DNA from 2 places in the Pseudomonas sp. NPDC089396 genome. Region 1 is predicted to be linked to the other one. Evidence: predicted binding sites of a transcription regulator. Region 1 holds the regulator's gene; the other holds the start of a gene.
The links. The regulator sigma-54, encoded in region 1, starts transcription at its own class of promoters, with help from an activator protein. The targets are predictions, from matches to a motif close to ANTGGCATNNANNTTGCTNT.
Positions count from the first base shown of each region.

Region 2: the regulator sigma-54 is predicted to act here: its motif matches at 3,117-3,136, upstream of nirB (nitrite reductase large subunit NirB).

Region 1 is NZ_JBIVIC010000002.1:310,101-316,338, reverse strand. It holds gene ACIPZB_RS04460 (KpsF/GutQ family sugar-phosphate isomerase) at 208-1,182, shown strand; gene ACIPZB_RS04455 (HAD family hydrolase) at 1,196-1,720, shown strand; gene lptC (LPS export ABC transporter periplasmic protein LptC) at 1,729-2,301, shown strand; gene lptA (lipopolysaccharide transport periplasmic protein LptA) at 2,288-2,812, shown strand; gene lptB (LPS export ABC transporter ATP-binding protein) at 2,813-3,538, shown strand; gene ACIPZB_RS04435 (RNA polymerase factor sigma-54) at 3,713-5,206, shown strand; gene hpf (ribosome hibernation-promoting factor, HPF/YfiA family) at 5,285-5,593, shown strand; gene ptsN (PTS IIA-like nitrogen regulatory protein PtsN) at 5,606-6,070, shown strand; gene rapZ (RNase adapter RapZ) at 6,073-6,238, shown strand, end outside.
Region 2 is NZ_JBIVIC010000011.1:146,971-153,208, forward strand. It holds gene nirD (nitrite reductase small subunit NirD) at 81-443, opposite strand; gene nirB (nitrite reductase large subunit NirB) at 443-2,995, opposite strand; gene ACIPZB_RS20345 (molybdopterin-dependent oxidoreductase) at 3,297-6,238, opposite strand, start outside.

The sequences.
Region 1 (6,238 bases):
GGCCCCCATCAGGAAGGCACACGCGCCCCTGGCAGGCCGAATAGCGGCGAACTATAGCACCGGTAACAGGGCGGCCCCAAGGCCATGGAACGAGTCGTTCAGGCCAATGACAGACTTTGCCGACATTTCCGATGGCAATCGAAAGGATGAGGCTTTCTTCCATTGCGGCTATAATCGCCGCCTTTTCATCAGGCATCGTTTTTCAACATGAGCCAATCCAGCGAGTTGATCCAATCCGCACAGCGAACACTGCGCCTTGAACTCGAGGCCGTAGAAGGCCTGATGGCCCGTATCGACGCCAACTTCGTCAAGGCTTGCGAACTGATCCTGGCGAGCAAGGGCCGCGTCGTGGTGGTCGGCATGGGCAAGTCTGGGCATATCGGCAACAAGATCGCCGCGACCTTGGCCAGCACCGGCACACCGGCATTCTTCGTGCACCCGGCCGAAGCCAGCCATGGCGACATGGGCATGATCACTCGCGACGATGTCATTCTCGCCCTTTCCAACTCGGGCAGTACTGCCGAGATCGTCACCCTGTTGCCGTTGATCAAGCGCCTGGGCATCCAGCTGATCAGCCTGACCGGCAATCCGGATTCGCCTCTGGCCCAGGCCGCCGAGGTCAACCTCGACGCCCGTGTCGCCCAGGAGGCCTGCCCGCTGAACCTGGCGCCCACCTCGTCCACCACCGCAGCACTGGTGCTGGGCGACGCCCTGGCCATCGCGCTGCTCGAAGCCCGTGGCTTCACCGCCGAGGACTTCGCCTTCTCGCACCCAGGCGGAGCCTTGGGCCGACGCCTGTTGCTCAAGGTCGAGAACGTCATGCACGCGGGCGACGAGCTGCCACAGGTGCAACGCGGCACGCTGCTCAAGGACGCGCTCCTGGAAATGTCCCGCAAGGGCCTGGGCATGACCGTGGTCCTGGAACCGGATGGCAAGCTGGCGGGGATCTTCACCGACGGCGACTTGCGCCGCAGCCTGGATCGCAGCATCGACGTTCACACCACCTTGATCGACCAGGTGATGACCGTGCACGGCAAGACCGCACGCGCCGAAATGCTCGCGGCCGAGGCGCTCAAGATCATGGAAGACCACAAGATCAACGCCCTGGTGGTGGTCGACAAGGACGACCGTCCTACCGGCGCCCTGAACATGCACGACCTGCTGCGCGCAGGCGTGATGTAAAGGAGAACCCGTAATGACCCAAGATCTGCTGCAACGCGGCAAAGCCATCAAGCTCGCCGTATTCGATGTCGACGGCGTGCTCACCGACGGACGGCTGTACTTTCTCGAGGACGGCAGCGAGTTCAAGACCTTCAATACCCTCGATGGCCACGGCATCAAGATGCTCATGGCCGCAGGCGTAACCACGGCCATCATCAGCGGACGCAAGACCCCGGTCGTCGAGCGTCGAGCGAAAAACCTCGGCATCCCGCACCTGTTCCAGGGCCGCGAGGACAAATTGGTAGTGCTCGACGGCCTGCTCGCCGAACTGGGCCTAAGCTATGAACAGGTTGCCTATCTGGGCGATGACCTGCCGGACCTGCCGGTGATTCGCCGGGTGGGCCTGGGCATGGCGGTCGCCAATGCCGCGCCATTCGTTCGCCAGCACGCCCACGGCGTGACCCAGGCGCGCGGCGGCGAAGGCGCCGCCCGCGAGTTCTGCGAACTGATCATGCAGGCCCAGGGCACCCTGGACGCTGCCAATGCCAATTACCTTTAAGGCCGAACATGTTCAGCAAGAAAGCCCGCAATATTGTGCTGCTCACGCTGATCGCTGCCCTGCTGGTGGCGATCGGGTACTGGAATGTCAGCCCTGAAAGCTTCCTCGACCAGCCCGTGGCGCAAGTTGATGAAAGCGCCATCGACTATTACGCGATCAACGCCCACAGCCTGCAGTTTCTTCCCGATGGCAAGCTGCAGTACGAAATGACCGCCGACAAAGTCGAACACCTCAAGGCCAGCGAAGTCACACTGGTGACCACGCCCGACCTGCACATGTACCGCGGTACCGAGTACCCGTGGCATGTGCAGAGCGTACGCGCCGAGGTCAACCCCGACGGCAGCGAAGTCGAACTGATCGACAAGGTGCGTGTCGCACGCACTGACGAAAAACAGCGCGAAACCATCATTACCAGCTCGCGCATGACCGTATTCCCACAGAAGCAATATGCGCAGACCGAGCAAGCCGTTAGAATCGACGGCGCCGGTGGTACGACCACGGGCAAGGGTATGAAAGCGTATTTGAAAGAAGGCAGGATGGACCTGCTCTCTAACGTAAGAGGACAGTATGAGGCTCGTTAAAACCCTCCCCCTTTTGCTCAGCCTGAGCGCAGCACTGGGAAGCGCGAGCGCCTTCGCCCTGCCGACCGACCGTGACCAGCCTATCCGCATCCAGGCCGACAACGCGCACCTGGACGACAAGCAAGGCGTGGCCACCTACACCGGTGACGTGATCATCACCCAAGGCTCGATGATGATCAAAGGCAACACCGTGACCATGACCCGCGCCGCCAACGGCGACATCGACGTGGTGACCTCGGTGGGCAACCTGGCCTACTTCGAGCAACAGCAGAGCGCCGCCAAGCCTGACAAGATGAAGGGCTGGGCCGTGACCATCCAGTACCAGGCACAGAAAGACACGGTGATCCTCACCGACCGTGCCAAGGTCGAGAACGAAGGCAACACCACCGAAGGCGAGAAGATCGTCTACAACACCAAGTCCCAGGTTGCGACCGCCGGTCGCGGTGGCAACGTGACTCAACCACGTCAGCGCATCGACATGGTGATCCAGCCGAAGAAGAAGGCCGAGTAAATGGCAACCCTCAAAGCCCAGCACCTGGCCAAGAGCTACAAAAGCCGGCAAGTCGTGCGCGACGTCAGCCTGTCGATCGACAGCGGCCAGATCGTCGGCCTGCTCGGCCCCAACGGCGCCGGCAAGACCACCTGCTTCTACATGATCGTCGGCCTGGTCCAGGCCGATCAGGGCCGGGTTCTGATCGACAACCTCGATGTCAGCCACCAGCCGATGCACGGCCGTGCCCGCGCCGGTATCGGCTATCTGCCGCAGGAAGCTTCGATCTTCCGCAAACTGTCGGTGGCCGACAACATCATGGCGATCCTCGAAACGCGCAAGGACATCGACCGTGACGGCCGGCGCAAGGAGCTGGAAAGCTTGCTGCAGGAGTTCCATATCAGCCATATCCGCGACAACCTCGGCATGAGCCTGTCCGGTGGCGAACGCCGCCGCGTCGAGATTGCCCGCGCACTGGCGACCGCACCGAAGTTCATCCTGCTGGACGAACCCTTTGCCGGCGTCGACCCGATTTCCGTTGGCGACATCAAGCAGATCATCTACCACCTCAAGGCCAAGGGCATCGGTGTGCTGATCACCGACCACAACGTTCGCGAGACCCTGGACATCTGTGAAACCGCCTACATCGTCAACGATGGCCAACTGATCGCCGAGGGCGATGCCGAGACCATCCTGGCCAACGACCTGGTCAAGGAAGTTTACCTGGGTCACGAGTTCCGACTCTGAGCCCAGATGTGCCTGGAGCACTGGCAAACCGCTCCTGACGGGGCTTAAGTTGTTACAGTGCTCTAGGCAAACGCTACAATTTAAGGCATAAAACTTGCTTGAATTAGGCGCTCCGGCGCCCTCATGTAGTGGATGGCGCATGCGCGCCGGCGAACAAGGTATTTAGCCCCAGCCATGAAACCATCGCTCGTCCTAAAAATGGGCCAGCAACTGACGATGACTCCTCAGTTGCAACAGGCCATCCGCCTACTCCAGCTTTCCACCCTGGACCTGCAGCAGGAAATCCAGGAAGCGCTGGAGTCCAATCCGATGCTCGAACGCCAGGAAGACGGCGAAGACTTCGACAACAGCGACCCGATGGCGGACAACGCCGAAAACAAGCCGGTTACCGAAGTCCAGGACAACAGCTTCCAGGAAAGCTCCAGCAGTGCCGAAAACCTGGAGGACGGTGAGTGGAACGAGCGAATCCCCAACGAGCTTCCGGTCGATACCGCCTGGGAAGACATCTACCAGACCAGCGCCAGCAGCCTGCCGAGCAACGATGACGACGAGTGGGACTTCACCACCCGCACATCGGCCGGCGAGAGCCTGCAGAGCCACCTGCTGTGGCAACTGAACCTGGCACCGATGTCCGATACCGATCGCCTGATCGCCGTCACCCTGATCGACAGCATCAACGGCCAGGGCTACCTGGAAGACACGCTCGAAGAGATTTGCGCAGGCTTCGACCCGGAACTGGATATCGAACTCGACGAGATCGAAGCTGTGCTGCACCGCATCCAGCAGTTCGAACCTGCCGGCGTCGGCGCCCGCTGCCTCGGCGAATGCCTGCTGCTGCAACTGCGCCAACTGCCCTCCAGCACACCCTGGATGAGCGAAGCCCAGCGCCTGGTCAGCGATTTCATCGACCTGCTCGGCAGCCGCGACTACAGCCAGCTGATGCGCCGCATGAAGCTCAAGGAAGACGAGCTGCGTCAGGTGATCGAGCTGGTGCAGAGCCTCAACCCGCGCCCGGGTTCGCAGATCGAGTCCAGCGAACCTGAATACGTGGTGCCCGATGTGATCGTGCGCAAGGACAGCGAGCGCTGGCTGGTCGAACTGAACCAGGAAGCGATCCCGCGCCTGCGGGTCAACCCGCAGTATGCCGGCTTCGTCCGCCGCGCCGACACCAGCGCCGACAACACCTTCATGCGCAACCAGCTTCAGGAGGCACGCTGGTTCATCAAGAGCCTGCAGAGCCGCAATGAAACCCTGATGAAGGTGGCCACCCAGATCGTCGAGCACCAGCGTGGTTTCCTCGACCACGGTGACGAAGCGATGAAGCCGCTGGTACTGCACGATATCGCCGAAGCGGTAGGCATGCACGAGTCGACCATTTCGCGGGTCACCACGCAGAAATACATGCACACACCTCGCGGCATCTACGAGCTGAAATACTTTTTCTCGAGCCACGTCAGCACCGCCGAGGGCGGAGAATGCTCGTCCACGGCGATCCGCGCGATCATCAAGAAACTGGTTGCGGCGGAAAATCAGAAAAAGCCATTGAGTGACAGCAAGATCGCTGGTTTACTGGAGGCACAAGGCATCCAGGTAGCCCGTCGCACCGTCGCCAAGTACCGCGAGTCCCTCGGCATCGCACCGTCGAGCGAGCGCAAGCGACTGATGTAGCCCCTGGGTGTGCCACAGCGTTTGTGGGGCAGGTGCAATACCTGCCTCTTTATGCACGGGCAACAAAGGAGAAGCTGTATGCAAGTCAATATCAGTGGACAGCATGTAGAAGTCACCCAGCCGCTACGCGATTACGTGCTGGAAAAGCTCGCCAGGGTGGAGAGTCACTTCGACAAGATCACCAACGTGCAGGTCATCATGAAAGTCGAGAAGCTGCAGCAGAAGGTCGAAGCGACCCTGCAGATTCCCGGCGGCGAAGTGGTTGCCAACGCAGAACACGAAGACATGTATGCAGCGATCGACGCCTTGGCCGACAAGCTCGACCGCCAACTGAAAAAACACAAGGAAAAACAGCAAAGCTTGCTGCAAGGTGCAGCCGCCCGCTGATCCCCCTCATCCATGATCCGACTTGAAACTATCCTGACCCCCGGCCGTTCCCTGGTGAACGTGCCGGGCGGCAGTAAGAAGCGCGCCCTTGAAAAGGTCGCCAACCTGATTGCCGAACAAGTACCCGAGCTGGAGATGCAAGACGTCTTCGAAAAGCTGATCGCGCGGGAAAAGCTTGGCTCCACTGGCTTCGGCAATGGCATCGCCATTCCCCACTGCCGGCTTGAAGGGTGTTCTTCACCCGTCAGCGCCCTGCTGCACCTGGATGCTCCGATCGACTATGACGCCATCGATGGCGCGCCGGTCGATCTGTTGTTCGTCCTGCTGGTGCCGGAGGCTGCTACTGATGCCCATCTGGAACTGCTGCGCCAGATCGCCAGCATGCTCGACCGCAAGGAAGTTCGCGAGCGCCTGCGTGCCGCCCACAGCAGCGAGGCCCTGTTCCAGGTTGTCCTGGACGCACAGAACGAGCACTGAACATGCGCCTGATCATCGTCAGCGGCCGGTCCGGCTCCGGCAAGAGTACCGCCCTCGATGTGCTGGAAGACAACGGCTTTTACGTCATCGACAACCTGCCGGCCGGCTTGCTGCCGCAACTGGCGGAGAATGCGTTGATCAACACCGAGCTGCTGCAACCGAAAGTGG
Region 2 (6,238 bases), on a different contig from region 1:
CCACAGGGACATCACTGCCTTGAGAACAGTGGAGTACCTGTGGGAGCCGGCTTGCCGGCGATGGGGCCTGCGCAGTTGCATCAGGCCACCGCCAGCTCCACAGCCTCCCCGTTCATCCGCACCGGCCAAACCCGCAGCTGCTGCCCGGCATCTTCCAGACACTTCCCGCTCTGCAGACTGAAGTGCTGCTTGTACAGCGGCGCCGCCACCACCAACTCACCCTGCACGCTGCCGACCAACCCACGGCCAATGATGTTGGCCCCTGAACGCGGATCGCGGTTGTCCACCGCATACAGGCTCTGCTCCAGCCCCGGCAGGTAGAACAGTGCCACCTGGGCACCCTTGAGCCACACCACCACACCCGAGTCGGCCACCAGGTCATTTGCCTGGCACACCGCTTGCCAGTTCGCGTGGGTTTTCACAGCAGCATTGGAAATGTTCATCACACAGCCTCCTCGACAGTGGGGATCAGGTGCAGGGGTACAGCAGGCCGGCGCTGTTCGCGCTCACGAACAAAATGCACATCCGGGTCGGCGCGCCGGTCGTTGACGAAGGTACGAAAGCGCTTGAGCTTCTCAGGGTCGTTGAGGGCATTGGCCCACTCGCATTCATACTGGTCGACCACATGCTGCATCTGCGTTTCCAGCTCGGCCGCCAGGCCCAGGCTGTCGTCGAGGATCACCTGCTTGAGGTAATCCAGACCGCCCTCCAGGCTTTCGCGCCACACCGAAGTGCGCTGCAGCTTGTCAGCGGTACGGATGTAGAACATCAGCACACGGTCGATCAGGCGCACCAGGGTTTCATCGTCAAGGTCAGTGGCGAACAGCTCGGCGTGGCGCGGGCGCATGCCGCCGTTACCGCAGATGTACAGGTTCCAGCCCTTGTCGGTGGCGATCACGCCAATGTCCTTGCTTTGCGCCTCGGCGCACTCGCGGGTACAGCCGGAAACCGCGAACTTGAGCTTGTGCGGACTGCGCAGGCCCTTGTAGCGGTCCTCCAGGCGCAGGGCCATGCCGACGCTGTCCTGCACGCCGTAGCGGCACCAGGTGCTGCCCACGCACGACTTCACCGTGCGGGTCGACTTGCCATAGGCGTGGCCCGTCTCGAAACCGGCTTCGATCAGCTCGCCCCAGATCAGCGGCAGCTCGTGCAACTGGGCGCCGAACAGGTCGATGCGCTGGCCGCCGGTGATCTTGGTGTAGAGGTCGTATTTCTTGGCCACCTGGCCGATCACGATCAGCTTGTCGGGGGTGATTTCGCCACCGGGGATGCGCGGCACCACCGAGTAGGTGCCGTTCTTCTGCATGTTGGCCATGAAGGTGTCGTTGGTGTCCTGCAGCGGCACCAGCGCCGGGTCCATGATCGGCTGGTTCCAGCACGACGCGAGGATCGAGCCCACCGCCGGCTTGCAGATGTCGCAGCCGACATGGCCCTTGCCGTGGCGTTCGAGCAGCTCGTTGAAGGTACGAATGCCCTCGACCCGCACCAGGCCGTAAAGCGCCTGGCGGGTGTAGGCGAAGTGCTCGCAGAGGCTTTTGTCCACGGTCACGCCCCGGGCCGTCAGTTCATGCTCGAAGACCTGCTTGAGCAACGCCGCGCAACCGCCGCAACCGGTGGCCGCCTTGGTGCAGCCCTTGACTGCGGCCAAGTCGCCACAGCCACCGTCGATGGCAGCGCACACCGCCCCTTTGCTGACGTTGTGGCACGAGCAGATGGTCGCGCTGTCCGGCAGCGCATCGGCGCCCAGGGTCGGCGCACCGCCGCTTTGCGGCAGGATCAGGGCGGCCGGATCGGCTGGCAGGGCGATGCCGTTCTGGGCGTACTGCAGCAGCGTGTCGTAATAGCTGTTGTCGCCGACCAGCACGGCGCCCAGTACGTGCTTGCCGCTGGCATCCACCACCAGACGGCGATAAGCGGCATTGGCTTCGTCGATGAAGCGGTAGCTGCGCGAGCCGGGCGTGGCACCGTGGGCGTCGCCAATGGAGCCGACATCCACGCCCAACAGTTTGAGCTTGGTCGACATGTCGGCCCCGGTGAATGGCTCGGCCGCCTCGCCTGACAGCAGCGCCGCCAGGTTGCGCGCCATGCTGTAACCGGGAGCCACCAGGCCGAACACACTGCCATTCCACGAGGCGCACTCGCCGATGGCGAAGATGCGTGGGTCGCTGGTGCGGCAATGGTTGTCGATGACCACGCCACCGCGTGCGGCGATTTCCAGGCCACAGGCTCGGCCCAGGGCGTCCTGCGGGCGGATGCCGGCAGAGAACACGATCAGATCGGTTTCCAGGTGTTCGCCGCCGTCGAAGTTCATGCGGTAGCGGTAGTCTTCGCCGGCACTGATTGACTGGGTGGCCCGCGACAGGTGCACGCCTACGCCGAGGGCTTCGATCTGTGCCTTGAGCGCCGCGCCACCCTCGCCGTCCAGTTGCACCGGCATCAGCCGTGGGGCGAACTCCACCACGTGTGCTTCCAGGCCAAGCGACTTGAGGGCATTGGCCGCCTCCAGGCCCAACAGGCCGCCACCGACCACCACGCCACGGCGAGCCTCGCTGGCCGCGGCGCGAATCCCATCGAGGTCGTCGAGGGTGCGGTAGACCAGGCGGGCATTGCCGCTGGAGCCTTCGATCGGTGGCACGAACGGGTACGAGCCGGTGGCCAGGATCAAGTGGTCGTAGTCGTAGCGGCCCTGGGGGCTGACCACCTGGCAATGCTCGCGGTCGATTTCCAGCACCGCTTCAGCGAGGTGCAGGTGCACGCCATTGGCCCCGTAGAAGCCCTGCTTGCACAGGGCCAGGGTTTCGGCACAGCTGCCGCCGAAGTACTCCGACAGGTGCACGCGGTCATAGGCGCGCTGGCGTTCTTCGCCGAATACCCGCACCTCGAAGCGCGCCAGCGCGCCGCGTTCGACCAGTTGCTCGACGCAATGGTGGCCGACCATGCCGTTGCCGACGATGATCAGTCGCTCTCGTTGCCCGCTGCTCGCTGTTGCCTTCATATGCCGATCCTCGATCAAAAAAAAAGCGCCTGGAGCCGAAGCTCCAGGCGCCTTTGCCTGTATTCATCACGGTGTGCCCGGGTTGATCGCCGTTGACCAAGGGGGCTGGTTGTAGGGGGATGTAGCAGGGACTGTGCCAGTTGTGTTGTGGGGGCCGGCCCTATCGCCGGCAAGCCGGCTCCCACAGGGGATCGCGCAGTACTCAAGGGCAGTGCTGTAACGGTAGGAGCTGGCTTGCCAGCGATGGGGCCAGCCCAGACAACGCACATTCAAGGTGCAGGGCTCCCCATCCTGGGGCACTTCAGTACACATCGCGCCGATAACGCTTGGCCTTGCTCAGCGTATCCATGTAGGCATCGGCATCCACGCCCCCGTGCTCGGCAATGATCTCGCGCAGCGCCGCATCCACATCCTTGGCCATGCGCTGGGCATCGCCACACACATAGAAGCAGGCCCCCGCCTCCAACCACTGCCACACCTCTGCGCCCTGCTCACGCAGGCGCTGCTGCACGTAGATCTTCTCGGCCTGGTCACGGGAAAATGCCGTGTCCAGCCGCAAATGCCCCGACGCCTGCCAGGCCTGCAACTGCTCCCGATAATAGAAATCAGTGGCCGCGTACTGCTCGCCGAAGAACAGCCAGTTGCCCCCTGTCGCCCCCCGCGCCTCACGCTCTTCGAGGAAGGCCCGGAACGGCGCGATGCCGGTGCCAGGCCCCACCATGATCACCGGCGCGCTGTCGTCTTCGGGCAGGCGAAAATGCTTCGACACTTGCGGGAAGATCGCCACCTCAAGCGCACGATCCGCAAGAAAGCTCGAACACACCCCTTTGCGCTCGCCATAGCGCACAGTGGAAACGGTCAGGTGCACTTGCTGCGGGTGAGCCCGCGGGCTGGAACTGATCGAATACAGACGCGGCTGCAAGGGCTTGAGCAGGGCAAGCCAGGCGGCCAGCGGCAGCTGCTGGGGGAACGCGCGCAGTACATCGACCAGTTGCCGGCCCCACAACCACGCCTGCAACTGTGCCTTGCACTCCGGTTGCAACAGGCGTTGCAGATCGCCGGCCTGCGCGCTGAAGGCCTGCAATTGCTGCGGGGTCACCTTGGCGATTTCCAGGTGCGTTTGCAGGGCGATGGCCAGCGGCATTGCAGGCTCGCCCTTGAGTTCGACAATGGTCTGGCCGTCGAGCTGCATCAGGGTCAGCAGCTCTTCGACCAACGCCGGGCAGTTGCGCGGCCACACGCCAAGGGCGTCACCGGCTGCATAGCTGAACCCGCTGCCGGACAAGTCGAATACCAGTTGACGGGTCTCCTTGCTGGCGCCTGGCCCATTGAGCACGCGGTTTTCCAGCAGACGGGCGGTGAAGGGACGTTGCCTGCTGTAGCGGACGGCAGGCTCGCCGGCAGGTGCCGTGGCGGCGGCCGCGCCCAGCGCGGGCAGCAAGGCATCGAGCCAGGTGGCGAAAGCCGCATCATAATCCGGCTCGCAATCGACACGCGGCAACAGGCGCCGCCCTCCCAACTCGGCCAGGCGCTGGTCGAGCTTGCGGCCGAAGCCGCAGAACTGGTCGTAGCTGGAGTCGCCCAGGGCCAGCACGGCATAGGGCAACGCCCCGCAAACGACGCCCGCCTCGCCCTGCAGCGCCTGCCAGAACGCTGCGCCGCTGTCCGGCGCGTCGCCATCACCAAAGGTGCTGGCAATCACCACGATGCTCGCCGCACCTTGCAACTGCTGAGGACTGACCGCCTCCAGGCAACGGAGCTGAACCTCCAGACCCGCGCCACGCAAACGCTCGGCACAGCGCTCGGCCAGCGCCTCGCCATTGCCGGTCTGCGAGGCCCACAGCACCTGGTGACGCGGCGCCTCGGCGAGCAGGGCCGGTGCCCCGCCCGGTTGTGCGAACAGCCCGGCCAGCAGCCCGTCGACGAACAAGCGTCGGGCAGCGGCCAACGGCGCACTGGCCGGCAAGCTCGGTACACCTTCGGCGCGCGTCTGCTCAAGACCAAGTAGAAAGCCCTGCAGGTAGTGGCGTTCATCTTCGGCCAGCACCGGGGCTGGCAAGGCATCCAGGCCAAGCAGGCGGGACAGGGTCGCGGTCGGCATGCGGGCAGGCTCCGAAGCGTGTGTGGCGGCGCCCAGCTCAAGGGCGTCGATGCGTTCGCCGGCGACCCGCTCCAGGGCCACGGCGCAGTGTTTGAAAGCCGGCTGCAGCGACAGCGGGTCGACTGCATCACAGGTCACGGCATTGATCGCCAGCTGCTCGCCGATCACATCGTTCCAGTGGAACGGGGCAAAGCAATTGCCGGGCATGACCCGGTCACTGACCCGCGCCGGCAGCACCGCCTGGCCACGTCGCGAACGGATGGCCACCTGGTCCTTGTCGTGGATGCCCAGGCGTTCGGCATCCTCGGGATGCAATTCGACAAAAGGGCCGGGCTCCAGCTTGTTCAGCGCCGGCACCTTGCCGGTCTTGGTCAGGGTGTGCCATTGGTGTTGCACGCGGCCGGTGTTGAGCACCAGCGGGTAGTCGGCGTCGGGCAGTTCGGGGGCAGGCAGCCAGGGTCGGGCGAAGAAGCGCGCCTTGCCACTGGGCGTTGGGAACGTCAACGTCGACAGGGCACCCTCGGCGCAGTAGCGCACCGGGCTGCGGTCGTTGCTGCGGCCCGGTTCGCTGGGCCACTGGTGAGGCTTGTCGCGCAACTGGGCGTAGCTGATGCCGCGCAAGTCATAGCCGGTCTGCGGATTGTTGAAACGGCGGATCTCATCGAACACGGCCTCGGCGTCGGGGTAATCGAAGGCATCGGCAAAGCCCATGGCACGCGCCACCCTGGCGATGATCTGCCAGTCGGGCAGGCTTTGCCCCGGCGCCTCGACGGCGCGCGGCATCAGCGTCAGGTTGCGCTCGCTGTTGATCATCACGCCCTCGCCTTCGGCCCACAGCGCGGCAGGCAGGAGGATATCGGCGAAGCGATTGGTCTCGGTGTCGAGGAAGGCGTCCTGGGTAATCACCAGCTCAGCCTGGCGCAGGCCGTCGATCACCTGCTGGCGGTTAGCGACACTGGCCACCGGGTTGCTGCAGATGATCCAGCAGGCTTTCACCTCCCCGGCCTTCATCTGCTCGAACAATGCCACCGTGCCTTCTCCGCCTTCAGCCCGCAGGCTGCCGGGGGCCAGGCCCCACTGCGCCTCGACGAAGCGACGGTCTGCCGCCACCAGGGCCGAACGCTGGCCCGGCAGGCCCGGCC